Regions from separate parts of the Bacillus kalamii genome, predicted to be linked through region 2. Evidence: a T-box and tRNA genes for the amino acid it is inferred to sense, from the RefSeq annotation. Region 2 holds a T-box; the other holds one or more tRNA genes.
What was found. The T-box of region 2 lies ahead of argS (arginine--tRNA ligase). A T-box ahead of a tRNA ligase gene usually reads a tRNA of that ligase, here a tRNA-Arg.

Region 1: it encodes a tRNA-Arg, which carries the amino acid that the T-box ahead of argS (arginine--tRNA ligase) is inferred to sense. The anticodon was not compared.

Annotation. Positions count from the first base shown of each region.
Region 1 covers NZ_JBDFMI010000006.1:899,918-909,374, forward strand. Annotated here, with positions in the region: gene ABC357_RS22295 (RsbT co-antagonist protein RsbRA) at 1-226, shown strand, start outside; gene ABC357_RS22300 (STAS domain-containing protein) at 223-579, shown strand; gene ABC357_RS22305 (anti-sigma regulatory factor) at 582-980, shown strand; gene ABC357_RS22310 (PP2C family protein-serine/threonine phosphatase) at 992-2,002, shown strand; gene ABC357_RS22315 (anti-sigma factor antagonist) at 2,083-2,412, shown strand; gene rsbW (anti-sigma B factor RsbW) at 2,412-2,885, shown strand; gene sigB (RNA polymerase sigma factor SigB) at 2,863-3,654, shown strand; gene ABC357_RS22330 (PP2C family serine/threonine-protein phosphatase) at 3,651-4,259, shown strand; gene ABC357_RS22335 (Tex family protein) at 4,337-6,529, shown strand; gene cmpA (cortex morphogenetic protein CmpA) at 6,576-6,701, opposite strand; gene ABC357_RS22345 (SprT family protein) at 6,789-7,253, shown strand; tRNA gene ABC357_RS22350 (tRNA-Asn) at 7,366-7,440, shown strand; tRNA gene ABC357_RS22355 (tRNA-Ser) at 7,453-7,543, shown strand; tRNA gene ABC357_RS22360 (tRNA-Glu) at 7,586-7,657, shown strand; tRNA gene ABC357_RS22365 (tRNA-Gln) at 7,826-7,900, shown strand; tRNA gene ABC357_RS22370 (tRNA-Lys) at 7,906-7,981, shown strand; tRNA gene ABC357_RS22375 (tRNA-Leu) at 7,988-8,069, shown strand; tRNA gene ABC357_RS22380 (tRNA-Leu) at 8,157-8,242, shown strand; tRNA gene ABC357_RS22385 (tRNA-Arg) at 8,261-8,337, shown strand; tRNA gene ABC357_RS22390 (tRNA-Gly) at 8,361-8,434, shown strand; rRNA gene ABC357_RS22395 (16S ribosomal RNA) at 8,544-9,457, shown strand, end outside.
Region 2 covers NZ_JBDFMI010000006.1:42,138-64,217, reverse strand. Annotated here, with positions in the region: gene ABC357_RS18165 (MarR family winged helix-turn-helix transcriptional regulator) at 1-219, shown strand, start outside; gene ABC357_RS18160 (SDR family NAD(P)-dependent oxidoreductase) at 563-1,318, shown strand; gene ABC357_RS18155 (MarR family winged helix-turn-helix transcriptional regulator) at 1,410-1,835, shown strand; gene ABC357_RS18150 (SDR family NAD(P)-dependent oxidoreductase) at 1,864-2,682, shown strand; gene ABC357_RS18145 (four-helix bundle copper-binding protein) at 2,894-3,223, opposite strand; gene ABC357_RS18140 (STAS domain-containing protein) at 3,437-4,279, shown strand; gene ABC357_RS18135 (histidinol-phosphatase HisJ family protein) at 4,320-5,102, opposite strand; T-box leader at 5,384-5,604, shown strand; gene argS (arginine--tRNA ligase) at 5,693-7,384, shown strand; gene ABC357_RS18125 (heavy metal translocating P-type ATPase) at 7,735-9,867, shown strand; gene ABC357_RS18120 (response regulator transcription factor) at 10,029-10,700, shown strand; gene ABC357_RS18115 (sensor histidine kinase) at 10,712-11,953, shown strand; gene ABC357_RS18110 (CsbA family protein) at 12,055-12,288, shown strand; gene uvrB (excinuclease ABC subunit UvrB) at 12,462-14,438, shown strand; gene uvrA (excinuclease ABC subunit UvrA) at 14,446-17,313, shown strand; gene ABC357_RS18095 (hypothetical protein) at 17,382-17,549, opposite strand; gene ABC357_RS18090 (magnetosome magnetite crystal formation protein family) at 17,961-18,269, shown strand; gene ABC357_RS18085 (DUF4097 family beta strand repeat-containing protein) at 18,294-19,385, shown strand; gene ABC357_RS18080 (N-acetylmuramoyl-L-alanine amidase) at 19,448-20,152, opposite strand; gene ABC357_RS18075 (undecaprenyl-diphosphatase) at 20,424-21,005, shown strand; gene ABC357_RS18070 (GntR family transcriptional regulator) at 21,050-21,772, opposite strand; gene nagB (glucosamine-6-phosphate deaminase) at 21,804-22,080, opposite strand, start outside.

The DNA.
Region 1 (9,457 bases), 850 kb from region 2:
TACGATGGTTGCTCACCATATCATTCAAGCTGCCGAAGCCGTTCGCTTAGTAGGCGCTACCTGCATGCTTTGCGGAATCAGGCCTGAAATTGCCCAGACGATTGTTAATTTAGGAATCAATTTAAATGAAGTCATCACCAAAAATTCATTGAAGCGCGGCATAGAGGCTGCTTTGAAACTGACTAATAGAAAAATTGTTGAGGTAGAGGCGGAGGAAGTTGTATGAGAATACCTATATTAAAATTGTATAATTGCCTGTTGGTATCTATACAATGGGAACTGGATGATGCAACTGCTCTTGAATTTCAGGAGGATTTGCTGCGGAAAATCCACGAAACAGGCTCAAACGGTGTTGTTATTGACATCACATCCATTGATTTTATAGATTCCTTCATTGCCAAAGTGTTGGGCGATGTAGTGAGCATGTCTAAACTGATGGGGGCTAAGGTAGTCATTACAGGTATTCAGCCTGCTGTTGCTATCACTTTGATCGAACTTGGCATTACTTTGAACGACGTTTACACAGCTCTAGATTTAGAAAAAGGTTTAGAGAAATTGCAACAGGAACTGGGGGATTGAGTATGCATCAACCCTTTGTAAAAATAGTCAATGAATGGGACATAGTGGCTGCGCGGCAATTAGGCAGAAACGTGGCGAAAGAAGTAGGCTTCGGTACTGTCGACCAAGCGAGAATTACCACAGCCATCAGTGAACTTGCCCGAAATATTTATTTATATGCAGGTACAGGAAAAATATTCATTGAAAAAATAAATGAAGCAGGAAAAATTGGAATAGTGATCCAAGCGATAGACCAAGGGCCCGGTATACCGGATATTAGACGGGTTATGGAGGATGGCTATACTACTTCCGGCGGCCTTGGAGCAGGGATGCCTGGTGTCAAACGCCTGATGGATACATTTGAGATAGATTCCATTCCGGGAAAAGGCACTGATATTCGCGCAACGAAATGGCTCCGTTAGGGGGAAGTTAAATGCTTAAGAGTGAAAATATAGAAGAGATTTATCGGGATACGCTGACTGCTTATGTAAAGGAACAGAGCGAAGAGGTTCTTTACAAGGGGCAGCAGTTGAGCAGAAAAACAATTGAACATGATATAGCGCCTGAAGAAATTATCAGTTGGCATAAAAGTGTGCTGCTTGATTTATTTCCGGATATTCAATCAGGTGTGCTGGATTCTCTTGATTTTCTTCTGGAAGTCATGATGGGGTATGGATTGGCTTATAGGGAAAATCAAAGTTTACGTCATTTCCAACAAGAGCTTAAGTCCGAAATGGAGATTGCCGCCAACGTGCAGAATACCCTTTTGGAAACAAAAATACCGGTATTGCCTCAATTGGAAATTGGGGCCGTTTCGGTGCCTGCGAAACGGATGAACGGAGATTATTATCATTTTATCCAGGATGAAAAGCAATGTGTTGGTGTAGGGATTGCGGACGTCATCGGCAAAGGGATCCCTGCTGCTTTATGCATGTCTATGATCAAATATGCGATGGACAGCATACCGGATCAACGACATGAACCAAGCCATGTATTGAAGTCGTTGAACAGGGTTGTTGAGCAAAATGTGGATCCTAGCATGTTCATAACGATGTTTTATGGTTTGTATAATCCCTCTACATCCGTTTTTTCTTATGCTTCGGCAGGACACGAAATTCCGATGTATTATAATGCTTCCACCGGACAATTCGAAGACCTTTATGCCAAGGGGCTGTTGTTGGGGGTTAACAAGGATACCAATTATCAGCAATTCGAAAGACAGGTAGAAATAGGAGACATGATTATATTGATGTCGGATGGTGTGACAGAATGCCGTACGGATGAAGGATTTATTGAGAGAGAAACATTAGTGGATGAAATAAAAAAATACATAGATCTCCATCCTCAGGAAATTGTGATGAATGTCTATAAACACTTGGAAAAACTGCAGCATTTCCAACTGCGCGATGATTTCACTATGATCATTTTAAAAAGAGCTTCTTAAAATTGTTTTGTTTCCATATTAAGTGGGTATATAACGCATAACTAAATCTAGTTAGGACTATACAAGGTGGGAAGTGCCGTATGAATATTAAGATTGATGTGAAACAAGTAGATTCTATGATTAATGTAACAGTACAAGGTGAAATTGATGCATATACAGCCCCTGAACTCCGTGAAGCCCTTTATCCCTTGGCGGAACAGGAAGAAGTTAACATAACGGTTGATTTATCCGGTGTCGGATATATGGATAGCACCGGTTTGGGTGTGTTTGTTGGTTTATTTAAAAATGTCCGTGCGCATAATGGCGATTTTAAAATTGTAGGGATGTCTGATCGATTGAAGCGTTTATTTGATATTACTGGTCTGGCGGATATTATTCATATTACAAGCGATACAAAGGGTGGATTGTGATGAAAAAAGGCTATGATTACATTGAAATGAAGATCCCGGCAAAGCCTGAGTACATTGGTGTTGTTCGCTTGACTATTTCTGGAGTAGCAAGCCGTATGGGTTTTTCCTATGATGATATTGAGGATCTGAAAATAGCTACTAGTGAAGCCTGCACAAATGCTGTCCAACACGCCTATAAAGAAGAGGAAGACGGCGAGGTGACAATTGGTTTCGGCCTTTATCAGGACCGTTTGGAGCTTATGGTTGCAGACAGCGGCCAAAGCTGCGATTTTGATGAAGTGAGACAAGGATTGGGACCTTATGAAAAAGAGGTGCAGGTGGAGTTCCTTAGAGAAGGAGGGCTAGGGCTGTATCTGATTGAAACACTAATGGACAAAGTGAAAATACATCAGTATCAAGGTGTAACGGTCTTTATGACTAAGTTTGTTCAAGGAGAGCAGGTGGAGAGTGATGCAAAGACAATCTCAACCTAATCAAGAAACAAGAGAACAAGTAAACGCCTGGATTAGAGCATATCAACTCAATCAGGACGATGAGGCGCAAAATAATCTTGTTATGCATTACAAAGGATTGGTAGAGACTATATCCAGGAAATATGCAAAAGGACGTTCCTTCCAAGAGGATATTTATCAAGTGGGAATGATCGGTCTGCTTGGAGCGATTCGCCGCTATGATGAAACGTTCGGCAAAAGTTTCGAAGCCTTTGCCGTGCCGACTATCATCGGAGAGATCAAACGGTTCTTGAGGGACAAGACGTGGAGTGTCCATGTCCCTCGCCGCATTAAGGAGCTGGGGCCGAAAATCAAAGTGGCGGTTGAAGCCCTGACAACAGATTTGCATCGTTCACCGCGCGTGGAAGAAATTGCGGATTATCTAGAGGTTTCCGATGAGGAAGTATTGGAAGCGATGGAAATGGGTAAAAGCTATCAGGCGCTGTCGATTGACCATACTATAGAAGCGGACTCTGATGGCGGTACTGTAACCTTGCTTGATATATTCGGCAATGTGGAGGAAGGTTATGAAAAAGTAAACCAGCGGATGGTTTTGGAAAAGGTGCTGCATGTACTTTCGGAGCGGGAGAAAATGATCATCCAATATACATACTTGGATAACCTTAGCCAAAAGGAAGCTGGAGAAAAACTTGGCATTTCACAAATGCATGTGTCCCGTTTGCAGAGAAGAGCGATTAAAAAACTCCGTGAAGCAATCCATGCTGAAGGCAGCTCGGAGTTTGTTAGATGATCAATGACCTTATAAAAAATGAAAAAGTTGAAGTGAATGTTAGACAGGTAGCGAAAGATAATGCAAACTATTGCGGGGATTCATACTATTTCGCCACTACTGAATCCTATTTCATATGTGTGCTTGCCGATGGCCTGGGCAGCGGAGAGTACGCATATGAATCGTCCAGCGCTGTAACAAATATAGTTGCCCAATATCATGATTTGCCTCTCGAAGAGTTGATCGATAAGTGCAATTCTGCGCTGGTCAGCAAAAGAGGAGCCGCGGTAGCTATAGTGAAGTTCTTCTTTGAAACGAAAGAAGTCCATTTCATATCTGTCGGAAATATACGCTTTTTCATGTATAAACCTTCAGAGGAGAAGGTTATCTACCCGTTGCCGATTTCAGGTTTTCTATCCGGAAAGATAAGAAAGTTTAAGGGCCAGCGTTTTAAGTATGAACCATCTTCGCGTTTCTTTATCTTTTCAGATGGCATGGAGCTGAAAGAAATTAAATCGAATATCAGTAAAACGACATCGATTGATCTCCTGTCGGAAGTCATTTGGCATGAAAATGCCGCCCATGCGGATGATGTAACGTTTATAGTGGGGAGCCTGCTTCAATAATTGAAGCAGGTTTTTACTATTTTTGGCCGATTAGAAGTGGTGCAAGTTATTTGGTAAAATGAAGGGAAGACGAAATAATGGGAGGAACAATTGTGGAAACCATTCATATAAAACCGTTGGATGTAAGTAAAGCCATCGCCGGAGAATTGAAGCTGAGCCAAAGGCAAGTCCAACAAGTTATAACACTATTGGAAGAGGGAAATACAGTCCCTTTTATTGCCCGATATCGAAAAGAAATGACAGGCAGCATGGATGAGGTGCAGATCCGGGATGTTATGAATCGGTGGCACTATTTAGAGAATCTTCAAAAGCGGAAAGAAGAAATCCTCCGGTCAATTGAAGAACAAGGCAAATTGACTGAAGAGCTCAAGGGGCAAATTGCCTCTGCTGAAAAATTACAGCTACTTGAAGACTTATATCGCCCATATAAACAAAAAAGAAGAACAAAAGCGACAGTGGCGAAGGAGAAAGGATTAGAACCGCTAGCGCAGTGGATGCTTACATTTCCTAAATCCGGTTCTATAGATGAAGAAGCAGCAGCGTATATAAAGGAGGAGCAGGGGGTCCAATCTGTTGAAGAGGCGATTTCTGGCGCCAAGGATATTATTGCTGAAATGGTATCGGACGAACCGTCTTTACGCCAGTGGATTAGGCAGGCAACCTTTAATCAAGGGAGAATCCAGTCTGTGGTGAAGGATGAAAGCAAGGATGAAAAGCAAGTGTATGAGAATTATTATGAATACGAGGAGCCTGTCAATAAAATTGTTCCCCATCGTGTATTGGCCTTGAATCGCGGGGAAAAAGAAGAAGTGTTAAGGATATCGGTTAAAATAGACCCGGAGCGTATATACTCATACATACAAAGAAAGATGATTCCATATACCGGTTCAATTGTTGAAGAAATCGTTAAGGAGGCAATAGAGGATGCTTATAAGAGATTAATCCACCCTTCTATCGAAAGGGATATCCGTAATGAATTGACAGATAAAGCTGAAGACCAGGCAATTCATATCTTTTCTGAAAATCTCCGGAATTTACTGCTGCAGCCGCCTTTAAAAGGAAAAATGGTTCTCGGCGTCGATCCGGCTTACCGGACGGGATGCAAGCTCGCGGTGGTCGACCAAACTGGGAAGATGGAGCAGGTAGCGGTCATCTACCCTCATCCGCCAGCTGCAAAACGTGAGGCGGCATCCGCTACAATAAAAGAAATCATTAAGCGTTATTCGATTGAAGTCATTGCAATCGGAAATGGCACAGCCTCAAGAGAGACGGAACAATTTGTAGCGGATATACTGAAAGAATTGGATAATACAATCTACTATATAATTGTTAATGAAGCAGGAGCATCTGTTTATTCGGCTTCCGATTTGGCCCGTGAGGAATTTCCGGATCTTCACGTAGAAGAGAGAAGTGCAGTGTCCATTGCCCGCCGTTTGCAGGACCCATTGGCAGAATTGGTGAAAATTGACCCGAAATCAGTCGGTGTGGGCCAATATCAGCATGATGTATCTCAAAGGAAGTTAAATGATTCTTTGGCTTTTGTTGTGGAAACAGCCGTCAACCAAGTTGGAGTCAATGTAAATACAGCTTCTTCCTCTCTACTGCAATATGTGGCTGGGCTTTCCAAAAGCGTAGCTTCCAATATTGTGAAGAAAAGAGAAGAGGAAGGTGCATTCTCATCAAGAAAGCAGTTGAAGAAAATTCCGCGGCTTGGGGCAAAGACCTATGAACAATGTATAGGTTTCCTCAGAATTCCGAATGGCAAGGAACCTCTTGATTCGACTGCCATCCATCCTGAAAATTATGAAGTGGCTATTCGATTGCTTGCTAACCTCGGATTTTCTACAAAGGATATCGGCTCAACGGCTCTTCGCCAGTCATTGAAGGAAATGGACATAAAAGAAATGTCCGAGGAGCTGGGGATTGGCCAGGTGACGCTAAAGGATATGGTAGATACATTAATGAAGCCTGGAAGAGATCCGAGAGATGAGATGGCCAAGCCGTTATTGAAAAAAGATGTCCTGAAAATGGAGGATTTATCCCCAGGCATGGAACTCCAGGGGACAGTCCGCAATGTAGTTGATTTTGGGGCATTCATCGATATTGGAGTCAAGCAGGATGGCCTGGTCCACATATCGAAGATGAGCAAATCATACGTCAAGCATCCTCTGGATATTGTGTCTGTCGGAGATATAGTGACTGTTTGGGTTGAGCAGGTTGACAGCAAGAAACAACGTGTATCTTTAACGATGCTTCAGCCGGAAGGGTAAAATTAGTAGGGTACTGCGCCAGAGAAAGGGCAGTGCCCTTTTGTTTTCAGCCTTGCAGTTCATCCTTGTTTGTCTTGCGGTAAAAATACCAGCATTGATTGAGGACTTGAACCTGTTGTGCGTTCTTTTCGAAAAAGGCTTTTCTGATTTGTTTTTCTAACCATATTGGCATTTCTGTGAATCCCCCTTCTTATAAAAGTGTGATTCATTGTATGCTATAATGGTTTGTCACGTTTCATATAGAAGGGCGGGGAAAACGTTGAATGATGATCAATTGCAGAAATTAACGGAGGAACTTTCGCTTCGCGATTTCGATAAACCATTTATGCACAAGGCCTATTTTAATAAACGGCTGCGTACGACTGGAGGCAGATATATGCTGCATAGCCACCATATAGAGATTAATCCCCGTTATTATGACCAATTCGGGGAAAACGAGTTGGTTGGGATTATTAAGCACGAATTATGCCATTATCATTTGCATATTGAAGGAAAGGGCTATAAGCATAGAGACAAGGATTTTAGAATACTTCTGCAAAAAGTGGATGCGCCCCGGTTTTGCTCCGTTCTTCCTGAGAATAACAAGAGAAAGATACAAACACTTTATTATTATGAGTGTTCAATTTGCCATACGTTGTATGTCCGTAAACGGAATGTTGATCTAAAAAGATATGCTTGCGGGAAATGCAGAGGAAAGCTGAAAAAGGTCCGATCAGGCAAATAAATAGATTTTAATCAAAAATAACGGATGGACTCTTGACAGGTTGAATCAACATCTTTATAATCTAAATAGTCGATAGGATAACAAGTTGCTTGCTAATCCTGTTAAATACTATTCCGCAGTAGCTCAGTGGTAGAGCACTCGGCTGTTAACCGAGCGGTCGTAGGTTCGAATCCTACCTGCGGAGCCATTTTTATGTTGTGGGGAAGTACTCAAGAGGCTGAAGAGGCGCCCCTGCTAAGGGTGTAGGTCGCGTAAGCGGCGCGAGGGTTCAAATCCCTCCTTCTCCGCCATAATATCAAAATAACCATAATGAAGTTACCTATATAGAACAGGGCCCGTTGGTCAAGCGGTTAAGACACCGCCCTTTCACGGCGGTAACACGGGTTCGAATCCCGTACGGGTCATGAATGATAATAGGGAGGCATTCAATTTGCTTCCCATTATTTATCTGATAAAAATTAAAAAAAGCTTGCATTCTAAAATCGGAATGTGATATGATAAGTGGGTTGCTTCTGATAGGTCAAGTTAGAAATAACGTAAAGAAACTATTTAGAAATAACAACAGACATCATTGGGCTATAGCCAAGCGGTAAGGCAACGGATTTTGATTCCGTCATGCGAAGGTTCGAATCCTTCTAGCCCAGCCATTGATGAGCCATTAGCTCAGTTGGTAGAGCATCTGACTTTTAATCAGAGGGTCGAAGGTTCGAATCCTTCATGGCTCACCATTATATGCGGGTGTGGCGGAATTGGCAGACGCACCAGACTTAGGATCTGGCGCCTTACGGCGTGGGGGTTCAAGTCCCTTCACCCGCACTTTTAAAAAAAGAAAACTTTTTTTTAAAAAAACTGTTGCAAACATCGAGTTATAGTGATATAATAAATGATGTTGCTAACAACTTCGCGGTCGTGGCGGAACGGCAGACGCGCTAGGTTGAGGGCCTAGTGGGGGAAACCCCGTGGAGGTTCAAGTCCTCTCGGCCGCACCAACGACATCTTATGAATATGCGCCCGTAGCTCAATTGGATAGAGCGTCTGACTACGGATCAGAAGGTTATGGGTTCGACTCCTTTCGGGCGCGCCATATTATTTTAAAATACCTATTATGCGGGTGTAGTTTAGTGGTAAAACCTCAGCCTTCCAAGCTGATGATGAGGGTTCGATTCCCTTCACCCGCTCCAAAAAAATGTTCTTTGAAAACTAAACAAGACAACACGTCAACGTTAATTCTAAACGAAGTTCCAACAGAGTTGGAACAAACAAGTTTTATCTTATGAGCAAGTCAAACACTTATTGGAGAGTTTGATCCTGGCTCAGGACGAACGCTGGCGGCGTGCCTAATACATGCAAGTCGAGCGGACAGAAGGGAGCTTGCTCCCGGAAGTCAGCGGCGGACGGGTGAGTAACACGTGGGCAACCTGCCTATAAGACTGGGATAACTCCGGGAAACCGGGGCTAATACCGGATAGTTTCTTCCTCCACATGGAGGAAGAGGGAAAGATGGTTTCGGCTATCACTTATAGATGGGCCCGCGGTGCATTAGCTAGTTGGTAAGGTAACGGCTTACCAAGGCAACGATGCATAGCCGACCTGAGAGGGTGATCGGCCACACTGGGACTGAGACACGGCCCAGACTCCTACGGGAGGCAGCAGTAGGGAATCTTCCGCAATGGACGAAAGTCTGACGGAGCAACGCCGCGTGAACGAAGAAGGCCTTCGGGTCGTAAAGTTCTGTTGTTAGGGAAGAACAAGTACCAGAGTAACTGCTGGTACCTTGACGGTACCTAACCAGAAAGCCACGGCTAACTACGTGCCAGCAGCCGCGGTAATACGTAGGTGGCAAGCGTTGTCCGGAATTATTGGGCGTAAAGCGCGCGCAGGCGGTCCTTTAAGTCTGATGTGAAAGCCCACGGCTCAACCGTGGAGGGTCATTGGAAACTGGGGGACTTGAGTACAGAAGAGGAAAGCGGAATTCCAAGTGTAGCGGTGAAATGCGTAGATATTTGGAGGAACACCAGTGGCGAAGGCGGCTTTCTGGTCTGTAACTGACGCTGAGGCGCGAAAGCGTGGGGAGCAAACAGGATTAGATACCCTGGTAGTCCACGCCGTAAACGATGAGTGCTAAGTGTTAGAGGGTTTCCGCCCTTTAGTGCTGCAGCAAACGCATTAAGCACTCCGCCTGGGGAGTACGGTCGCAAGACTGA
Region 2 (22,080 bases):
GTGAAAAATGGAATGGCCGTGAGGGAATATAGTGAAAGTGATCGGCGCACTGTATATCTTACTATCACAGATAAAGGATTGGACGTCGTGAATGAAGCCCATCTGAAGGGGACAGAGCTGCGCCAAGAGTTATTTGAAGCTTTGACGGAAGAGGAAGTCCAGCAGTTTTTGGAGATTCATGAAAAATTGCTTGCACATTTTGATGACCAATCCACTTAAAGGAGCAACCTGAAGTTTTTCTTCAGGTTTTTTCTTTGCCATTTCCGTAAAAAACCCTCACTTAGAAGCAACTTTCTCTATTTGATAATCAAACCAGCATGGACAATACAATAGATTAATAACATGAATGAAGGGTAAATGCTGTGAAACAGTATGTATTCTTAATTTAGTCAAAGTGGATTCAGGTTTGTATTTGCAGGGATGAAAGCGATTACGGCAAGAATTAATTATGTGAAATAATTCACAAATAAACATATTTGCACTATTTAAAAAATGTTAAGCATATTATTTTAATGTTAAAAGGTTTGGTGTTAAACTAAATGCATAGAGAGGGGATGTAATAATGGGAAAATTACAAGATAAAGTGGCAATTATTACTGGGGGAGCCGGCGGTATCGGTAGCGGTATGGCTAAAGCCTTCGTTAAAGAAGGGGCAAAAGTAGTGATTGTCGATTTAAACCAGGAAACAGGGGATCAAACAGTTAAGGAATTACAAAAGTATTCACCTGAATCAATGTTTATCCAAGCAAACTTAATGGAACATGACAAATTAAAAGATGTTGTTAAAAAAGTAGTCGACACTTACGGCAAACTTGATATTCTAGTAAACAATGCGCATGCTTCAAAACAAAAACCATTTGAAGAATTGACTCAGGAAGATTTGGATCTGTCATTCGGAACAGGTTTCTATCCAACTTTCTACTTCATGCAAGCAGCGCTTCCATATTTGAAAGAAACAAAAGGAAAAATCATCAACTTCGCTTCAGGTGCAGGCATCAACGGCGATGCTACACAAGCAGCATATGCAGCAGCCAAAGAAGCAATCCGTGCTATTACTCGTGTAGGAGCTCGTGAATTTGGCCCATTCGGCATCAATGTGAACTGTATTTCTCCAATCGCTAAATCACCAGGTATGATTGCTTGGTCAGAAAGAATGCCTGAATACTATGAACGCATGATTTCTAACATTCCAATGAGAAGACTTGGGGAATTGGAAGAAGATATTGGCCGTGCAGCTGTATGGTTGGCAAGCGAAGATTCAAATTATACAACTGGACAAACCATCATGGTTGATGGTGGAGCTACAATGCTTCGCTAATATTTTGGAAAACCCGGTGGGCGCAAAACACGCATCCCCGGGTTCTTTTTTTCTGATTGTAAGCGCAAGGATGGGAAAGTAGGAGGATATTGTGGGACATAGCAATATATTCGAACTTATACACACAATCAATCTGTTCAATAATGAAGCGATTATCAGGTGGTCGAAGGCTTTTAATAAAAGCATCGGCATTTCATCCATTCTCGTACTGGCAGAATTGCATAATAATGGTTCGCAGAAGCAGTCTGTCCTTGCTGCTAGACTAGGGTATACCCCTGGTTCCATCACCAATATAGCCAATAAATTAATTAAAAATGGACTGGCTGTCAGGGAGTATAGCAAGGAAGACCGCAGAAATGTGTTTCTGACCATAACGGATAAGGGCGTTCACATTCTGAATGAAGCACATCAAAAGGGCACGGAATTGCGCCAACAGTTGTTCGAAGCCTTAACGGAAGAGGAAGTCCAACAATTTTTGGCCATCCATAAAAAATTGCTTGATCATTTCGGAGAATAGAAGAGTATTCTGAAAGGGGACTAACCATATGGGTCGTGTACAAGGAAAAGTTGCATTAGTGACTGGAGCTGCCTCTGGCATTGGATTGTCTGCAGCGACATTAATGGCGCAAGAAGGGGCAAAAGTCGTCATTGCGGATTTCAATATTGAAGGCGCCAAGGAGGCAGCCGAACATATTAAAAATAATGGCGGAGAAGCAACTGCTGTTTTCCTCGATGCTTCAAAAGAGGAATCCATTAAAGAGGCGGTTGATTTTACTGTTGAAACGTATGGAAAGATTGATGTTCTATACAATAATGTCGGTATGACGAATTTGAAAAAAGATTTGGATGCCGTCAATATGGACTTGGATGAATGGGACCGCCTTATGAATGTAAATGCGAAAAGTGTTCTCCTTGGAGCCCGTTTCGCTATTCCTTATATGAAGAAGGCGGGCGGCGGATCTATTATAAATACCGTTTCCATGGCGGCTTTTGCCGGCGATTCAGTCCGCACAGCCTATGGCGCTTCCAAAGCGGCAGTCGCCAACTTGACAAAGTATATCGCTGCCCAATACGGGAAAGACCATATCCGCTGCAATGGTGTAGCTCCCGGTCTAATTTTGACTCCTGCCGCCAAAAACAATATGCCTGCAGAAATGCTCGCCATTTTTGAAAAGTATAATAAAGTTCCTTATCACGGCGAAGCAAATGATATTGGATATACCGTTTTGTTCCTTGCATCCGATGAATCTAAATTCATCACTGGCCAAACCATCCAGGTTGAAGGCGGACATTATATGGCCAATCCGAGCATCGCTGACGTAAATGAATATGTAGCCAAGGCGATGGCCTCACAGGAAAAATAAAAGAATGCATAGATAAAGCCGCATAGTTTTGAACAGGGCACTTAAAAAGTCTGAAGTTTAGTGAAAAAGGAGTCCGCAATCTACAACATCTAGATTGCGGACTCCTTTTATATTGTTATATATAGTGGATAATTCTTGTGTTTTTCCCATCCTTAACGACTTTTTCAACGGTCTGAGTTTTAAACCGCGGCTTGTACCGTAGGATAGCCAATTAAACGGTTGCCATCTGGCGGCATGCATCTGCACACGCCCGGCATGCTTTTGCGCATTTTTGGCAATGCTCGCTATCATGTTTTCCGCATTCTTCTCCGCATGCTTGGCAGATATCAGCGCAAAGGCCGCAGATTTGTTCAGCGAATGGGGATCTGGATTGCATGGCTTTCAGAGCCAAGGTGCACATATCCGCACATTCCCGGTCCATGCGGATGCAATCTCTCATCATATCAATGTCTTTTTCGTTCAAACAAGCATCATAACAAACGTTGCAAGCCTCCATGCATTCTTTGCATGCCTTTATACATTCTTCATAATTCATTTTCATTTCTCCTCCTTTTATATTTAGGTGCGTTTCTGTTTTATTACCCATTTATTAGGAGGTGAAACAACATCTATGCCGGTGGGGAATGCCTATAAACCTATGCTCTTCTTTTTTGCCGAGTAGCAGGTCTGGAATAAGCTTTTTGCACAAGGACTGGGTATAATGAGTCTATAAATATATTAGGCTGGCTTTTTAGTCAAAAGGGTGGGGCTGAGGATGGATTTAAATCAAGAAATACGCGATTACTTTTTTAACTTGAAGGACCAATTAACAGATGAATGGTACACTTCACTGGATGATAAGGATCCTGATTCGGTATATGCGGCGGTAGATCCCGAAATTGTTAAGAACTTGAAAGGGCAAAATAATGAGTTTCATGAATCGATTTGCAATATCTTTATTGAAGATGAAGAAACGTTTTTTAAGGGATTCAACTCTTGGATTTTATCTGTGGCCAAGGACAGCCAGCATGTGGCTACACCTATCCATTATATTCTGCGTGAATTCATGAGGGTCCGCGAGCAATACGCGGATTATATTGATCGGTTTGTATTCGAGCATGAAGAGCAGGTCAGCAGGGAGCAGCATAGCAAATGGAATCGGATGGTTAGGCGTGCGTTTGATACTACAATCACCAAGTTCGTTGAAGAGTATTACAGGAATTCCAAGCAATTGATGAAAGCCCAGCAGGAAATGATCAATGAGTTGAGCTCGCCTATCATATCCTTGAAGCACCATACTGCCTTATTGCCTTTGGTGGGAGATATCGATACACAGCGTTCACGGGCGATTATGGAAAATACTTTGCAGCAATGCTCTAAAAAGGGAGTCCATCATTTATTTATCGATCTATCAGGGGTTGTCATGATTGACACAATGGTCGCTAATGAATTGTTCCATCTCATTGAAGCGTTGAAATTAATTGGCGTGGAATCCACATTGTCCGGAATCCGTCCTGAGATAGCGGTGACGGCCATGCAGCTTGGCCTGACCTTTGACACGGTTAGTGTGACATCTACACTGTCACAAGCGATTATTAAAAATGAATCGGAATCCTGAATTAAAAGAGCTGCCCAAGCATATGGGCAGCTCTTTTGGATTACAGATGGATCTGCTCGGGCTTGCGTCCCGTAAAGACAGTCAATTCCGTAAATCCGCATTCCTTCGCGATTTCGTATCCATCCAGCACTTTGCCGCCGACATCCTTTGAACTGTGGGAATCGGACCCAATGGTCAGGATTTTGCCTCCCAGTTCCTTGTACAGCTGTACGATTTCTTTGCTGGGCATTGCTGCATTCAGAGAGGTACGGAGACCGGATGTGTTTATTTCTATTCCAATCCCTCTTTCAATCGCCTTCCGTAAAATTTTCTCAATGATCCCTTTATATTGTTCAAATGAATACACAGTCCCTTTGTCACGATATGTATATCTCTTGATGAGGTCGATATGGGCAAGTACGTCGATATCTGCTGTACTGACAAGTTTATATACTTCTTCAAAGTACAGATCATTGGCTTTATCACCGTATTCATTGATGATGGCGCTTAATTTTTTCTGTTGGATATTATGGATAGAACCCATGATAAAGTCGAAAGACAGTGATTGGAGAGCTTGGTCATATTCCTGCTTCATAAGGTGGGGTTCACATAGTTCGATACCTGTTTTGATGGTGAGTTGTTCCCCAAAGAGTTCACGGCAGTTCTGTAAATCTTGAAAATATGATTCAAAATTCATATGCCCATAAGTGGGAGTAAGAGGATTAACGGAGAAGTGTTCCGTAAAACATAATTCTTGAATCCCTTTTTCTATAGCTGCAGCGCAAATATCCTTCATTTCTGCTTTGCTGTCAAAGGAATGATTTGAGTGATGATGATAGTCCATGTAATACAAATGAAACGCCTCCGTATAATTACCTGATTTAATCTATTACATTATAAACTAAAATAATCGCAAAATAGTTATTAATATGTTACTAATTTATGTAATGGTACATACAGATTTAGTTAAATTGCATAAAATGGTACAATAATGGCTACTATTTGAAGTGTGTACTTCTAATAGGACATACTTAATGTAAGAATTATATATTATCGAAATAATTACTTTTTTGAAAAAATGTTTGATTGTCGACTGGATTTGCAGTACAATTAAGTACAAAATAGAATGATTCTGTGAGAAAGAGAGTAACTGTACCGGATGACAGAAGCGATTCAGGGATGGTGGAAGCCTGAAGGTAGTTCGGCAGTGAAACGCACTTTTGAGAAAGATTCCTGAAAGCAGTAGGGAACCTCGGGGAAAAGACCTCGTTAACAAACAGAGCTGGTCCGGAACGATTCGGACAATTAGAGTGGTACCGCGGGAATACATAACTCTCGTCTCTTATCTTAATAGAGACGGGGGTTTTTTTATTTTGAATATATCGATAGTAAGAAAGTACCTAAATATAAAAAAATATGTTGGAGGTAAAGTCAATGAAATATGTTAATGAATTTGCGCAGCAGCTGCATACTGTCCTGCATGAAGAGTTGGAACTAGAAAAAATCACTTCACTTATTGAAAAGCCAAAATATAGTACACAGGGAGATCTTTCCTTCCCTTGCTTTTCCCTTGCAAAAATCCGCAAGGCAGCACCGCAAAAAATTGCACAAGACATCAGTGAAAAACTAGACTCTCCTTTATTTGAAAAAGTGGAAGTAGCAGGTGGATATTTAAATGTATTCCTAAATAAGGAGACTGTATCCAAGGAAGTGGTACAGGACGTATTGTCTAAGGGCAGCCAATATGGCAGCAACAACGATGGCCATGAAGGAGTCGTTACAATCGATATGTCATCGCCGAATATCGCTAAACCATTCTCAATGGGACATCTGCGTTCAACGGTGATCGGGAATGCTCTTGCATTGATCAGTGATAAGAATGGCTATAAGCCAGTTAAAATCAACCATCTTGGAGATTGGGGAACACAGTTCGGAAAATTGATCACTGCTTATAAGCTGTGGGGATCTGAAGAAAAAGTAAAGGCAAATCCAATTAAAGAATTGTTGGAACTGTATGTGCGTTTCCATGAAGAGGCCGAAGCGAAACCTGAATTAGAAGATGAAGGGCGCCGTTGGTTCAAAGCATTAGAAGATGGAGACGAAGAAGCCACTGAGCTGTGGACTTGGTTCCGTGAAGAATCTTTGAAGGAATTTGAAGAAATCTACGAATTGCTTAATGTGTCTTTTGACTCTTATGCAGGGGAAGCATTCTACAATGATAAAATGGGCGCAGTGATTGATATAATGGATAAACAAGGGTTGTTGACTCTATCTGATTCCGCTTATGTCGTGAAACTGGATGAAGAGGAATTGCCTCCTTGCTTAATCCGTAAATCCGATGGCGCGACTCTCTATGCAACTCGTGACCTGGCTGCCGCTAAATACCGTAAAGAACATTATAACTTCGTGAAATCATTATACGTAGTCGGCAACGAGCAATCCTTGCACTTTAAACAGCTAAAAGCTGTTTTAAGCAAGATGGGCTATAAATGGGCTGATGATATTTCACATATCCCGTTCGGCATGATGCTGAAGGATGGCAAGAAAATGTCCACCCGTAAAGGGAAAATCATCCTTCTTGAAAAAGTATTGGAAGAAACGATCGATATGGCATTGTCCATCATCAATGAGCGCAATCCGGAATTGCCTAACAAAGAAGAAGTAGCTAAACAAGTAGGTGTCGGCGCTGTTATCTTCCACGATTTGAAAAATTATCGTATGAATGATATTGAATTCTCTATGGAAGATATGCTTCGTTTTGAAGGAGAAACAGGTCCTTATGTTCAATATACGCACGCACGTGCCTGCTCACTATTGCGTAAAGGCAATTATGAATTCGATAAAAATGTGTCTGTATCGCTTGAAGGCGACAGTGCATGGGAAGTAGTGAAAATGCTGCAGGAATTCCCTGAAATCGTAAGACGCGCCATGGATAAATACGATCCTTCCTTAATTGGAAAGTATGCAATCGACTTGGCTCAAAGCTTCAATAAATATTACGGAGAAGTACGCATCCTTGAGGATAACGATACGAAAGCATCCCGCCTTGCATTGGTGAACGCTGTGACGGTTGTTCTTGCTGAAAGCTTGCGTCTTGTCGGCCTTGAAGCCCCTAAAGAAATGTAATTAAAAATTAGAAAAGTCCCCCTTGCGCAATGTAGGGGGGCTTTTTAGCGTTTTCCCTGATTTGTAAAATAGGAACCATTTGGATTGTTCATATATATGTTGGATAAAACGTGTAAATTTTCTTAAAACGGTTGCGGGAGGCATAAAAATTGAATACGATAGAAGTATATATATGCATGAATTAACAGATATGCATATAAATAAGAGGATCGCTAGAGGGTGTGCAACTCTTGCGGAAACATGTTCATACTAAGTATAAGGATCCAAATGCATATAACGAGATGGCGGAAGTGAAGAGGAAAAGGGAATTGTACTGATTTCCACATGAAATGAAAGTAAGGTGAATGATGATGAGTGAAGCAACAGGCCGTGAAAAGGAAAATCAAGTTTTTCGGGTCCAGGGATTTTCTTGTGCAGGATGTGCAAAGCGTTTTGAGCAAAATGTACAGCAGCTAAATGGAGTGGAAGAAGCTAAAGTGAATTTTGGGGCATCAAAGTTGACTGTTGTCGGGCATGTAGACATGAAGGAACTCGAAAAAGCGGGAGCCTTTGAAAAGCTTCAAATTATGCCGGAAAAATCAAAGGTGGAAATGCGCAAGAAAACACTTTGGGAGGAGCATCGTGTAACGATTATCGCTTTTTGCTTCCTGGTGATCGGCTATGCTCTCCAGTATACAGCCGGAGAAGGAAATGCCTTTACGATTGCTGCTTTCATCGCCTGTATTGTTATAGGCGGATTTTCACTATTCAAAATCGGGTTCAAAAATTTAATCCACCTGCAATTTGATATGAAAACATTGATGACGATTGCGATTATCGGTGCAGCCATCATAGGGGAATGGAGCGAGGGGGCAGTTGTTATCATTCTCTTTGCTATAAGCGAGGCTCTGGAGGGCTACTCGATGGATAAAGCCCGCAGAAGCATTACATCGTTGATGGATATTTCGCCAAAAACAGCCGTCGTCCGCCGAAATGGGGCTGAGGAAACCATCTCGGTCGATGATATCCTCTTGAATGACATCATGATTGTTAAACCGGGACAAAAAATAGCTATGGATGGCCAGATTGTCAAAGGCCACTCCAGTGTCAATCAAGCAGCCATTACAGGGGAATCACTGCCGGTCGATAAGCAGTTGGATGATGAAGTATTCGCCGGAACGTTAAATGGCGAGGGTTTATTGGAAGTGAGAGTGACAAAGCTGGTCGACGATACAACGATTGCAAAGATGATTCACCTTGTAGAAGAAGCGCAAGCTGAAAGGGCGCCATCACAGGCATTTGTCGATGTGTTTGCCAAATATTACACACCGGCCATTATTCTTGTGGCGGTTCTTGTAGCTGTTCTTCCTCCTTTGGTCGGAGGGGCCAGCTGGAGTGAATGGGTGTACCAGGGGCTTGCAGTGCTTGTCGTCGGATGCCCGTGCGCATTGGTTATTTCAACACCGGTAGCCATTGTCACTGCGATAGGGAATGCAGCGAAGCAAGGCATTTTGATTAAGGGAGGCATACACCTTGAAAATGCCGGAAAAGTAAAAGCAATCGCTTTCGATAAAACGGGTACGCTGACAAAGGGTATTCCTGCCATCACCGATTACAAGCTTTTCCGGGAGACTGAGAAAGACTTGTTCGCAAAGATGACGGCGCTGGAAAATTATTCGCAGCATCCATTGGCGTCCGCTTTTATAAAGAAAGCCAATCAGGAGGGAATGGACTATTCATCCTATAGAATCGAGGATTTCTCTTCGATTGTCGGAAAAGGCATCCAAGGGGAAATTAATGGAGAGATGTATTATATCGGCAATCCAGCGCTATTCAGTGAAAAAGGGCTTCTGGAGTCCCAGTCCGAGTTGCCGAAGCTTATTGAGCAGCTGCAAAGCCAAGGGAAAACAGCGATGCTCGCAGGCAGTGCTACCGAGATCCTTGCTATTGTCGCAGTAGCCGATGAAGTTCGCTCCAGCTCACGGAAAGTCATTGAAAAACTTAAATCACTTGGTGTTTCGAAGAGTATTATGCTGACAGGCGATTCCGATGCTGCAGCACGGGAAATCGGAAAAAAGGTTGGCGTATCTGAAGTGGCGGCAGGCTTGCTTCCAGAAGAGAAGCTGGAAAAAATCAAAATGCTGCGCGAGCAATACGGCAATGTGGCAATGGTCGGAGACGGTGTGAACGATGCACCGGCACTTGCTGCCTCAACGACAGGTATTGCGATGGGCGGTGTTGGGTCTGATACGGCATTAGAAACGGCGGATGTAGCTCTTATGGGCGACGATCTCGAAAAATTGCCATATACGATTTCCTTAAGCCGAAAAGCGATGAGCATCATTAAACAAAATATTTCCTTTGCAATCGGCATTAAAATTGTCGCACTGCTTCTTGTTGTACCGGGCTGGCTCACATTGTGGATCGCTATATTTGCCGATCTCGGCGCCACATTGATGGTGACATTGAATGCCTTGCGTTTGCTCAGAGTGAAAAAAGGATAATGGCAAAAGGGGGAGCTTATGCTCTTCCTTTTTGTACATAAGAAAGGATAAACAGTATGGTACATTGGCCAACATGGCAATGGGATAAATGCATTCTTTTTACATAAAGATACAGGTGAAGTATACTTTCTAGTGAAACTAATGAGCGGGAGACTAGTCTAATGAGGATATTAGTGGTAGAAGACCATATATCTCTGCTGCATTCCATCAGAGATATATTACAAAAGAATTTTACTGTAGATATAGCATCAAATGGAGAAGAAGGGTATTTTTTGGCCCAGCAGAATATTTATGATGCCATCATTTTGGATGTCATGCTACCTGGGATGGATGGTTTTGAAATTCTTCGCAAACTTCGTGAGGAGCATATTGAAACACCGACAATGTTCCTGACGGCAAGAGATTCCTTAGAGGATCGAGTGAAGGGGCTGGATCTTGGCGGTGATGATTATTTAATGAAGCCGTTTCAGGCGCCTGAATTAGAAGCGCGCCTTCGCGCATTGCTTCGCCGGAGCGGTTCTTTTACGAACGAACAGACCATCCGCTACAAGGGAATTGAATTGCTGGGGAAAGAAAATGATATCCTTGTCGATGGCCAGCCGATTAAATTGACATTGAAGCAATATGAGCTGTTAGAGTTTTTTATCGGAAATGTAGGCTCCATCCTAACAAGGGAACAGATTTATGACCGGATATGGGGCTACGATTCCGATACGACAGTCGGAGTCGTCGAGGTATTCACGCACCATTTACGCAAGAAGCTCGAGCCGTTCGGCTATGATAAAGATATTAAGACAGTCCGGGGCATCGGCTATATGCTCAAAAAGGAATAGGAGAAAAAGGAATGTTTCAGAAAACCAGAATCAGGCTGACCATTCAGAACTCTATGATTTTGATCCTGATCATCGGGGCTATTGCGGCGACAGTCTATTCCTATATGCAGGTATTGCTTTACAGTGATCTAGACAAGGATTTGGAAGAGTTGATCGGCCAGTATGAAACGACGGTTAAGAAAGGCTATATCCCACTGGAAGCCACTCTTACGAAGCCCACCTTTATCCAAGATCCGCGTGTATCTGTCCTGCTATGGGATAAAGACGGCAAAATGATCAAAATTGATGATGAGAATACATTATTCACGAAAAACCAAAAAGAATTCAAACCGGACAAGCAGCATAAAATTGAGGAAAAAACGGCGAAAGGTTATTATTTCAGAACTATTTCTTCGAACTTTTCGACTAAATACGGCGACTTTACGGTCCAGCTTGTGCGCAACGTCAATTCTGAACAGGAAATGATCCAGCGTGTAGGTCTTGTCCTGACGGTTGGGACATTGATTGGAGGAATCATGGCAATCGTGGCGGGATTTTATTTGGCGGGGGTGGCTCTTGTTCCGATCAAGGAAGCGTGGAATAAGCAGCAGCAATTTGTTTCGGATGCATCCCATGAATTGCGGACGCCTTTAGCCGTGATCCAGTCCAGGGCCGATTTACTCCTGCGTACACCAGCCGCCACTGTGGAGGATAAAGCGCTTGAGATATCGATTATTTCAAAAGAAATCAGACGGCTTACGAAATTGGTGAACCATTTGCTACTGCTGGCAAGGGCCGATACCGAGCGGGTGAATATAAATAAGGCAGAATTTGATACGATTCATCTTTTGAACGAAGTGCTGGAAAATTACAGCGAGCTGGCTGAAATGCAAGGTAAAACGGTAAAGTTGAATACAAGAGAGCAATCACTTATGATGAAGGGCGATGAAGAAAGAATCCATCAGCTGATTGTTATTCTGCTGGATAATGCTTTGAAATTCACGGATGAAGGCGGAGAGATTACCGTTCTCTGCAAGAAATCAAATAACAGCATCGATCTCTCAGTAGCGGATAATGGAAGCGGCATTGCCAAAGAGGATATTCCATATATTTTTGACCGGTTCTACCAGGGAGAAAAAAGCCGTACAATGAATGAAGGTACCGGATTAGGCCTGTCAATCGGCAAATGGATTGTCGACCAGCATAACGGAAAAATCAAAGTGAACAGTGAAGAAGGAAAAGGGACTATTTTTAAAGTGTCTTTCCCTAAATGATGGATAATCGAGTGAGAATAGAAGCTAAAAATTCCCTTTTTATGTTATAATCGAGGTAGCTTGATCATTATTACTAATGGGATGAGCAAGGAGATGAGGAAATGGGCTGGTATTTTTCAGCTTTGCTATTGCCGGCGCTATTAGTCTACATTCTTTCCAAAGTCACATATAATCCTTATGTTGGCTTGGCACTGACTGTTGCCTTAATTTCAGCATCCGCTTACGCGGGCTATACGCATACATGGCCCATTATCATAATAGATGCCTGCTCCATAACATTTGGGTTATGGCTGTCTAAAAGATATATGAAACAACCGAAACGCAGAAGCACCTGAAGGGGTGCTTCTCTTCTTTTTGTTTCGTGTCAATAAAGCCGGCTGTACAAATGCGAATGAACGTTCGTTTATTGATGGTTATATTCTGTGTGTTTGTGGTAGAATGTCTATATAATACACAGTTCGTGCACAATAGATGAAGAGATTGTTACAGTAGGAGGCCGGAATCCAATATGAAAGAATTTGAATTAGTATCGAAGTATTCCCCTCAGGGAGATCAACCTCAAGCCATTAAAACGTTAGTTGAAGGCATTCAGAACGGCAAAAAGCACCAGACGTTGCTTGGGGCGACAGGAACAGGGAAAACGTTCACTGTGTCCAATGTCATTAAGGAAATCAATAAGCCTACTTTGGTGATTGCCCACAATAAAACGTTGGCAGGCCAGCTTTATAGTGAGTTCAAGGAATTTTTCCCTAATAATGCTGTCGAATATTTCGTCAGTTATTATGATTATTACCAACCGGAAGCCTATGTTCCGCAAACAGACACTTTCATTGAGAAGGATGCCAGCATCAATGATGAAATAGATAAATTACGCCACTCTGCCACATCGTCTCTTTTTGAAAGAAACGATGTTATTATTATTGCCAGTGTTTCTTGTATTTACGGTTTAGGTTCCCCGGAAGAATACAAGGAAATGGTCTTATCGCTCCGTACAGGCATGGAGATAGAGCGCAACGCTTTGCTCCGCAAGCTTGTGGACATCCAATATGAGCGGAATGACATAGATTTCAAACGCGGGACATTCAGGGTACGCGGAGATGTAGTGGAGATTTTTCCTGCTTCACGCGATGAGCATTGTATCCGGGTTGAATTTTTCGGCGACGAAATTGACCGGATTCGAGAAGTGGATGCGCTGACCGGCGAAATCATTGGTGAACGTGACCATATCGCCATTTTTCCGGCATCCCACTTCGTAACCCGCGAAGAAAAAATGAAGAAAGCCATCGAAAATATTGAAAAGGAATTGGAAGAACAGTTGGCTGTCTTCCGTGAGAATGGCAAATTGCTTGAAGCGCAGCGCTTGGAGCAAAGAACCCGCTACGATTTGGAAATGATGAGAGAGATGGGGTTCTGTTCAGGAATTGAAAACTACTCCCGCCATTTGACGCTTCGTCCGGCTGGTTCCACACCGTATACATTGCTCGATTACTTTCCGGAAGATTTTCTTCTGGTAGTGGATGAATCGCATGTTACTTTGCCGCAAATACGCGGCATGTACAATGGTGACCAGGCAAGAAAACAGGTGCTGGTCGATCATGGTTTCCGATTGCCGTCCGCAATGGATAACCGTCCACTTCGCTTTGAAGAGTTCAAAGCGAAGGTCGGGCAATCCATCTTTGTATCGGCGACACCGGGCCCTTATGAGCTTGAGCATACACCGCAGATGGTCGAGCAGATTATCCGTCCGACCGGATTGTTGGACCCTACAATTGAAGTCCGTCCGATTAAAGGGCAAATTGATGATTTGATTGGAGAAATACAGGATCAGGTCAAACGCAACGAGAGGGTACTGATTACCACATTAACGAAAAAGATGTCCGAAGATTTGACTGATTATCTGAAGGAAATCGGCATTAAGGTACAGTACCTGCATTCCGAGGTGAAGACTCTGGAACGGATAGAGATTATCAGAGAGCTGCGGATGGGCAAATATGATGTCCTTGTGGGGATTAACCTTCTCCGGGAGGGATTGGATATCCCGGAAGTTTCATTGATTGCTATACTGGATGCCGATAAGGAAGGCTTCCTGCGGTCAGAGCGGTCGCTCATCCAAACAATTGGACGCGCGGCCCGTAATGCAAACGGACGGGTCATCATGTATGCCGATAAAATAACAAATTCGATGGAATTGGCTATTACAGAAACGAAAAGACGCCGAGCCATCCAGGAAGAATATAATGAAAAACACCATATTACACCGACTACGATCCAGAAGGAAATCAGGGATACTATACGCGCTACCCATGCTGCAGAGGAGCAGGAAGGCTACAATGTAGATCTGAAGCTGGATAAGCTGGATAAGAAACAAAGGGAAAAGGTAATTGCAGACATGGAGCTGGAAATGAAGGAAGCTGCCAAGGCGCTGAACTTCGAGCGTGCTGCTGAATTGCGCGATCTCATACTAGAGTTGAAATTGGAAGGGTGACGAACGAATGGCGATGGAACGTATAGAAATCAAAGGAGCTAGGGTCAATAATCTTCAAAATATAGATGTCACTATCCCGAGAGATAAACTGGTTGTCTTAACCGGTTTATCCGGATCGGGTAAATCCTCCCTGGCGTTTGATACCATTTATGCAGAAGGGCAACGGCGTTATGTCGAATCACTTTCTGCTTATGCAAGACAATTCCTTGGGCAAATGGATAAGCCTGATGTAGATACGATAGAAGGATTATCACCGGCAATCTCCATTGATCAGAAGACAACGAGCCGGAATCCTCGCTCGACAGTTGGGACAGTAACGGAGATTTATGATTATCTGCGCTTATTATATGCCCGCGTGGGCCGTCCAACCTGCCCGACGCACGGCATTGAAATCTCATCGCAAACCATTGAACAAATGGTGGACCGGATTATGGAATATCCGGAGAAAACGAAAATGCAAGTATTGGCGCCCGTTGTATCTGGACGGAAAGGAACACATGCAAAAATCTTCGAGGATATTAAGAAACAAGGCTATGTCCGAGTGAGGGTGGACGGAGATATGTATGATGTCTCCGATGAATTTGAACTGGAAAAGAATAAAAAACATGATATTGAAGTCATCATCGATCGGATTGTATTGAAAGAAGGCATTGAAGCCCGTCTGTCCGATTCACTGGAAAGCGCATTGAAGCTTGGTGGCGGAAAAGTCATTATCGATGTAATCGGCCAGGAGGAACTTTTATTCAGCGAGCATCATGCTTGTCCTATCTGCGGTTTCTCGATAGACGAACTTGAACCGAGACTTTTCTCTTTCAATAGCCCATTCGGCGCTTGCCCCAGCTGTGATGGTTTGGGCTCGAAAATGGAAGTGGATGTAGACCTTGTCATTCCCGATAAAAATGTCAGCTTGAGAGACGGTGCTATAGCTCCTTGGGTGCCAACAAGTTCGCAGTATTATCCTACGCTGCTGGAGACAGTGGCGAATCACTACGGCATTGATATGGATATACCAGTGAAGGATTTACCGAAGAACGACCTGGATAAGATTCTGTATGGGTCAGGCAAGGATAAAATCTATTTCCGCTATGAAAATGATTTTGGGCAAGTACGGGAAAATTATATCCAATTCGAAGGCGTCATCCACAATGTGGAACGACGGTTCAAAGAAACATCTTCTGATTATGTCCGTGAGCAAATGGAAAAGTATATGGCTGAGCATGCTTGTCCGACATGTAAGGGATACCGACTGAAAAAAGAAGCGCTAGCTGTCTTGATTAACGGACAGCACATCGGGAAAGTAACGGCATTAAGCATTGAGGATTCCTATCAATGGTTCAGCCACCTTGAGCTGACCGAAAAAGAACAAAAAATCGCAAAGCTGATCCTTCGTGAAATCCAGGAACGATTAGGTTTCTTGGCGAATGTAGGGCTGGAATACCTGACCCTTCACCGTGCAGCCGGCACGCTGTCCGGCGGGGAAGCACAGCGGATCCGTCTCGCCACCCAAATAGGATCCCGATTGACAGGCGTCCTGTATATCTTGGATGAACCTTCCATCGGCTTGCATCAACGTGATAATGACCGCTTGATTGAGACCCTGCAAAATATGCGGGATATCGGCAACACGTTGATTGTTGTCGAGCATGATGAAGATACGATGCTTGCGGCAGACCATCTGATTGATGTCGGTCCAGGTGCGGGTGTCCATGGCGGCAAAATCATTTCTGAAGGTACACCGGAAGAGGTCATGAAGGATCCAAATTCTTTAACGGGCCAATATTTGTCCGGTAAAAAGTTCATCCCGCTTCCTGATGAAAGAAGAAAGCCTGATGGACGGTATATTGAAGTTAAGGGTGCGAAGGAAAATAATCTTAAAAACGTCAATGTCAAATTTCCGTTGGGAACTTTTACGGCTGTTACTGGAGTATCCGGATCAGGGAAAAGTACGCTTGTGAATGAAATCCTCCATAAATCCCTTGCGCAAAAGCTGAACCGAGCGAAAACCAAACCGGGTGAACATAAAGAAATAAAAGGGATTGAACATTTGGATAAGGTCATTGATATTGACCAATCGCCGATTGGCAGAACACCTCGGTCAAATCCGGCCACATACACCAGTGTGTTTGATGATATTCGTGATGTATTCGCCTCAACGAATGAGGCAAAGGTCCGCGGCTATAAAAAGGGACGGTTCTCATTTAACGTGAAAGGCGGCCGCTGTGAAGCATGCCGTGGGGACGGTATTATCAAGATAGAGATGCACTTCTTGCCGGATGTCTATGTTCCGTGTGAAGTATGCCATGGCAAACGGTATAACAGGGAAACGCTTGAAGTCAAATATAAAGGCAAGAGCATAGCGGATATCCTCGATATGACCGTTGAAGATGCAGTTGTATTTTTTGAAAATATCCCTAAAATCAGCCGTAAGCTTCAAACAATCCAAGATGTCGGCCTTGGTTATATAAAGCTTGGCCAGCCGGCTACAACCTTGTCCGGCGGGGAAGCGCAACGGGTCAAGCTTGCGGCTGAACTGCACCGCCGCTCAACAGGGCGTTCATTTTATATTTTGGACGAGCCGACGACAGGTCTGCATGTAGATGATATTTCACGCTTGCTGGTTGTATTGCAGCGGCTAGTAGAAAATGGAGATACAGTATTGGTCATTGAGCATAACCTTGATGTCATTAAAGCTGCAGACTATATTGTTGACCTTGGGCCGGAAGGCGGAGACAAGGGTGGTACAATCATAGCCACAGGTACGCCTGAAGAGATTATTCAGGTCGAAGAATCATATACCGGCAAGTACTTGCAGCCTGTATTGGAAAGAGACCGTAAGCGAATGAAAGAAGCTGTGCTTGAAAAAGCGCAAGTTTGATATAGGCAAGCAAAAAGGCCGCTTCACCATGATTGGGAAGCGGCCTTTTTACTTGCTGATTTGTAATCTTACTTATTAATCAGCGATTTCATCATTTCCATAAAAGCTGTTCGATGTTCTTGGCCGGATGAAATAATCCGGTTTAATATTTCTCCTTCTGTAATGGTTAAATCTCGGTCCAGTGCCTCAGTTAGCATATCGCGCAGTTCGATTCTTGTTTCAGTTAATCCATCCATATCAGTCATGCTCCTTTATGCTTGCCTATTTTCATATCCGGTTTTTTGAAAAATGGTTGTTCATTTTAGTATTGGATGATGATAAAAAGCGTTGCAATATGTCGTATTAATCTCTAATTTTACTTTACCCACTTTGCATACTATTAAGTCTTCTTTGCAGTAAAAATAGATAGAAGGCCTGCTTCCTTTCAGCTGTTCTCCTTTATTTAGTTTCGAATGGTTTGGAAATAAGGTCAGGATTGTCAAAAATCTGTTGGAATTATTGTCGGAAAGAGGTTAGTGTTACTATTTCTTAGGAAATAATGTAGATAAGTATAGAAAAATGTCATACCGCAGTATTCTTTCGTTCATGAAACCTTTATCGACAACAGACGTATTTACATATAGAGCCTATAGAGGAGGATACATGAAGTGAATACAAATAAAGTGTTAGCATCCATCAGTTATTTTAGTGTATTGGTGGCTCCGTTTATTTTGCCGCTTATTATCTGGTTGGCCAGTGATGATTCATTTGTTAAAAAACACGCAAAATCAAGCTTATGGTCACATATTATTCCATTGGTATTCATACCCTTTTTAATATTTGGTGTGTTTATGGATTCTTCCAGTCCATCTGAGATTCCTTGGTTCATATTAGGTGTGGCGCTTATAGGAGTGCTTGTCAGCTTTGTTATTTTGATTTGGAATTTAGTAAGAGGTGTAAAACTGCTAATTCAATAAAGGATTTGAATGGAGGTATTTAGTATGAATGAAGAAAAGAAACGAATTTTAAAATTGGTGGAAGAGGGGAAAATCACTTCCTCAGAAGCATTAACCTTATTAGAATTATTGGAGCAGGAGCAAAAGCAGACTGAACATAAAGAAAAAGAAATCATGAATGATGTTTCTACATTTGTGATTTTGGATGAAGAAGAGAAAGAAGACCAGAAGGCACAGAAAAAGGTATCGTCCGCTAAAGATATGATTCTTGATTTTGTTGATAATGTCTTTAACAAAGTAAAAGATTTAGATTTGAATTTTTCGAAAAGCATTGAGATTTCTCATATTTTCCACCAAACCAATACGGTTTTCAATGAGATCAATATCGAAGTGGCAAACGGCAATATGGAATTCATAATATGGGATCAACCTGATGTGAAAGTCGAAGTAGAAGCAAAAGTATACCGTACAGAGGATATGACAGAGGCAAGAAAGATTTTGCTTGAAGAGATATCATTCGATATTAAAGATGGAAAGCTGTATTACATTGTCGGCCAAAAATGGATGAGAGTGCACACCAAGATGTTCCTGCCAAAAGAAACATATGAGAAATTGAAAGTCCGTTTGTTTAATGGATCTATAACCGGAGAACAATTGGATGTCAAACAAATCAAAGCTAAAACGGCTAACGGAAAAATCGCCTTCACCCACTTAGAAGGAGAAGAGGTTGATTTGGATACTGCAAATGGCAATATTGACATACAGGATTTTTCTGTTGATACGATTAGCTGTGAAACCTTGAATGGCGTTATTAAATCGTCAGGGATGTTTGGAAAAGCGGAATATGAGACCTTCAACGGAGGAATCTTTATCGATCATTTCGATGAAAAAGCATCCTATATACGTGCTAAATCGACTACAGGATCCATTAAGATTATCGTGCCGGATGTTGTTCGTGCGACCGGAGAAGTGCGCGCCAACCTAGGGGGGCTGAACGTGAAAATGGATGGCATGAATATAGTTGAAGAAAAGACAGAAGTCATTCAAAAGATCCTTAAATTCAAAAATAATGAGCAGGCAACCTTGGATATATTTGCGGACTCCAAGACAGGAAGCATAACATTGCAGCATGGCTGATACAGTGTACATTTATAAAGAAAGACGCCCTTCGTTTACTGAGGAGGCGTCTTTTCGCATGTTCAGTTTTTTTCAAAGGCGATATATGGATGATGGCCTTGTTTCTCGAGAAGCTGGGCAAGTGCATCCGCATGTTTTTTTTCGGTAAATGCCCCGACCTGGACCTTATAGATGCCCTTGGCATTATGTGTATCCATGTTCCTGCTATTCTTCTTTTTCAGGGAAAAAGTTTGGGCAATCCCATTTGCGATGGCATCTCCGCATGTTTTTTGAAATAGGGTAGAACGGAGCAATTTACACTCTTGTTGATTCGTCATAAAACCGCACTCGACCAAAATAGCGGGCATTTTGGTTTCCCGCAATACATGGAAGTCTGCTTTTTTAATCCCGCGATTAATGAGGCCGGTTGTGGCGATTAACTGCTGATGGATTTTATCCGCGAGCATTCGTGCTTGTTGGTTCGGCTTTGTATAAACATAGGTTTCAATGCCGGAAGCTGTATGCCAATCATGCCCGTTGCCCGCTGCGTTGGAATGGATGGAAATGAAGCAATCCGCTGCCAATGCGTTTGCTTGTTCAGTCCTTGTCTGTAAGGGGACATCCATTGCATCACTGTGGGTATAAATGACTTGCACATTATCATACAGTGAGAGTGCTTCTTTTGAATAAGAAGCGATTGCGCGATTGATTTCATACTCCTTTAAGCCATCGGGGCTTCTTTTTCCGGGCGTGCTCAAACCATGCCCGGCATCTAATATGACCTTCATAGATCTCCTCCTACCAACTTGTCCATAATACGAGTAAAATACCTGCCATAAAGAAGGCTGTCGATTGAGCGTGCACAAACTTGGAATTGGACAGGCAGAACTCTGCAAATCAATGATTCTTCCTATTATATGAAACAAGGCATTAAAAGGAGCGTCTAAAATTGGAGTATTTTAGTGATATACGGTATGATTTTCTACATATCGGCAATGAAACCAAAAGGGGCCATTTGTCGATTGAAGGAAAAGCGAAAAGGGGAGTTTTGGGGTTATGATGGATGCGAACATACATATGTTCAGGATGGTCAATGATTTAGGGAAGGATTATACGTTTTTGAATCCTATCTTTGTATTTATAGCGCAGTATACAGTTTATCTGCTGGGCTTGGCGGTAGTTATTTATTTTTTCAGCAAGCCTGCCAAAAATAAAATAATGGTTGTTTCCATTGCGTTTTCATTAGTGCTTGCAGAAATACTGGCCAAAATAGTAGGGCTTTTCCACACCAATAACCAGCCGTTTGCTGAATTGGCTCATGTAAACAAGTTGATTGAAAAGACAGTTGATAATTCTTTTCCGAGTGATCATACTATTTTATTCTTTACGGTTTGTTTTTCTTTTTTCTTCTTTGGGAAAAAAGGGCGTTGGTTATGGGTTATTGCAGCTTTTTGCGTGGGAATCTCCCGTATTTGGGTAGGTGTACACTATCCGTTTGATGTAATCGTAGGAGCTTTGCTGGGCATTCTGTCATCTTATATCGGCTATCGGGTTATTCCAAGGCTAAAAATAGTCCGGAAAATCTGGCCATCGCCTTATAAAGCAACTGCTACGGACAAAAGTAGAACAAGAAATATATAAAAAGATATAAATAAGAAAAAATCCCGCAGATGTGCGGGATTTTTTCAACGTTTAAGCAGATTATAAAATCGATAACGGTCGGCACGGAAGGAAGATTTGACATATTCAAAAGGTGTGCCGTTTGCAAGATATGTCACCTGTATAATCCGCAAGACGGGACTTCCTTCTTTAATCTGTAAATATTTCGCTTCGTGTTTGCTGGCGGCAATGGCTTCCAGTTCTTGTCTAGCTTCATCGATCTTTAAGAGCAGTTCTTCCTCGATGTATTGATAAATGGAGTCCTTCGCTTGCTCTTTATCCAGCCCTTTTGTAAGGCTTGTAGGCATATAGGCAGTCTCAAGGGCCATAGGAACATCATCTGCAAGACGGATCCGTTCTATTTTAAGGACGGTGGAGGAAGCAGGGATACCCAGCTTTGAGGCAACTGTTTTTCCAGCAGGTACATTATCATAAGATAATATTTTTGAGCTTGGAGTCAGACCTCTTTCAAGCATATGCTCTGAGAAGCTGGTTAAACCCTGTAATCCTTGGCCTACTTTTTGTTTGCTTACAAATGTGCCTGTTCCTTTTTTTCTGTATAGGAAACCTTCATTCACAAGATTCGTCAGTGCTTGTCTGACAGTCATCCGGCTAATCTGGTATTGCTCCGCAAATTCCCTTTCAGAAGGGATGGCCTGATCAGGGCGGAGCAGGCCAGAGTCGATTTGTGTTTTGATCAATTCCTCTAATTGGTGATAAATAGGTACAGGTGATTTTTTATCAATCATTATGTTTCTATAGCTCCTTGGACGTGACAGCTTAAATCAATTGCAAAGCATCTTGGTCTGCAATGATCGTCACTTTTTTATGCAATCTTAGAGCAGAAGCAGGGAAGTCTTCTGAAATTTCACCATACACTAGTTTTTTCATTGCTTCTGCTTTACCGGCACCTGAAGCAAGCAGGATGATTTCTTTGCTGTTCATGATACTATCAATGCCCATTGTAATAGCGTGTGTAGGCACATCATCAATTGAATCGAAGTATCTTGAGTTTGCTTCACGAGTGCTTTCAGCCAATTCGATTACATGTGTTTTA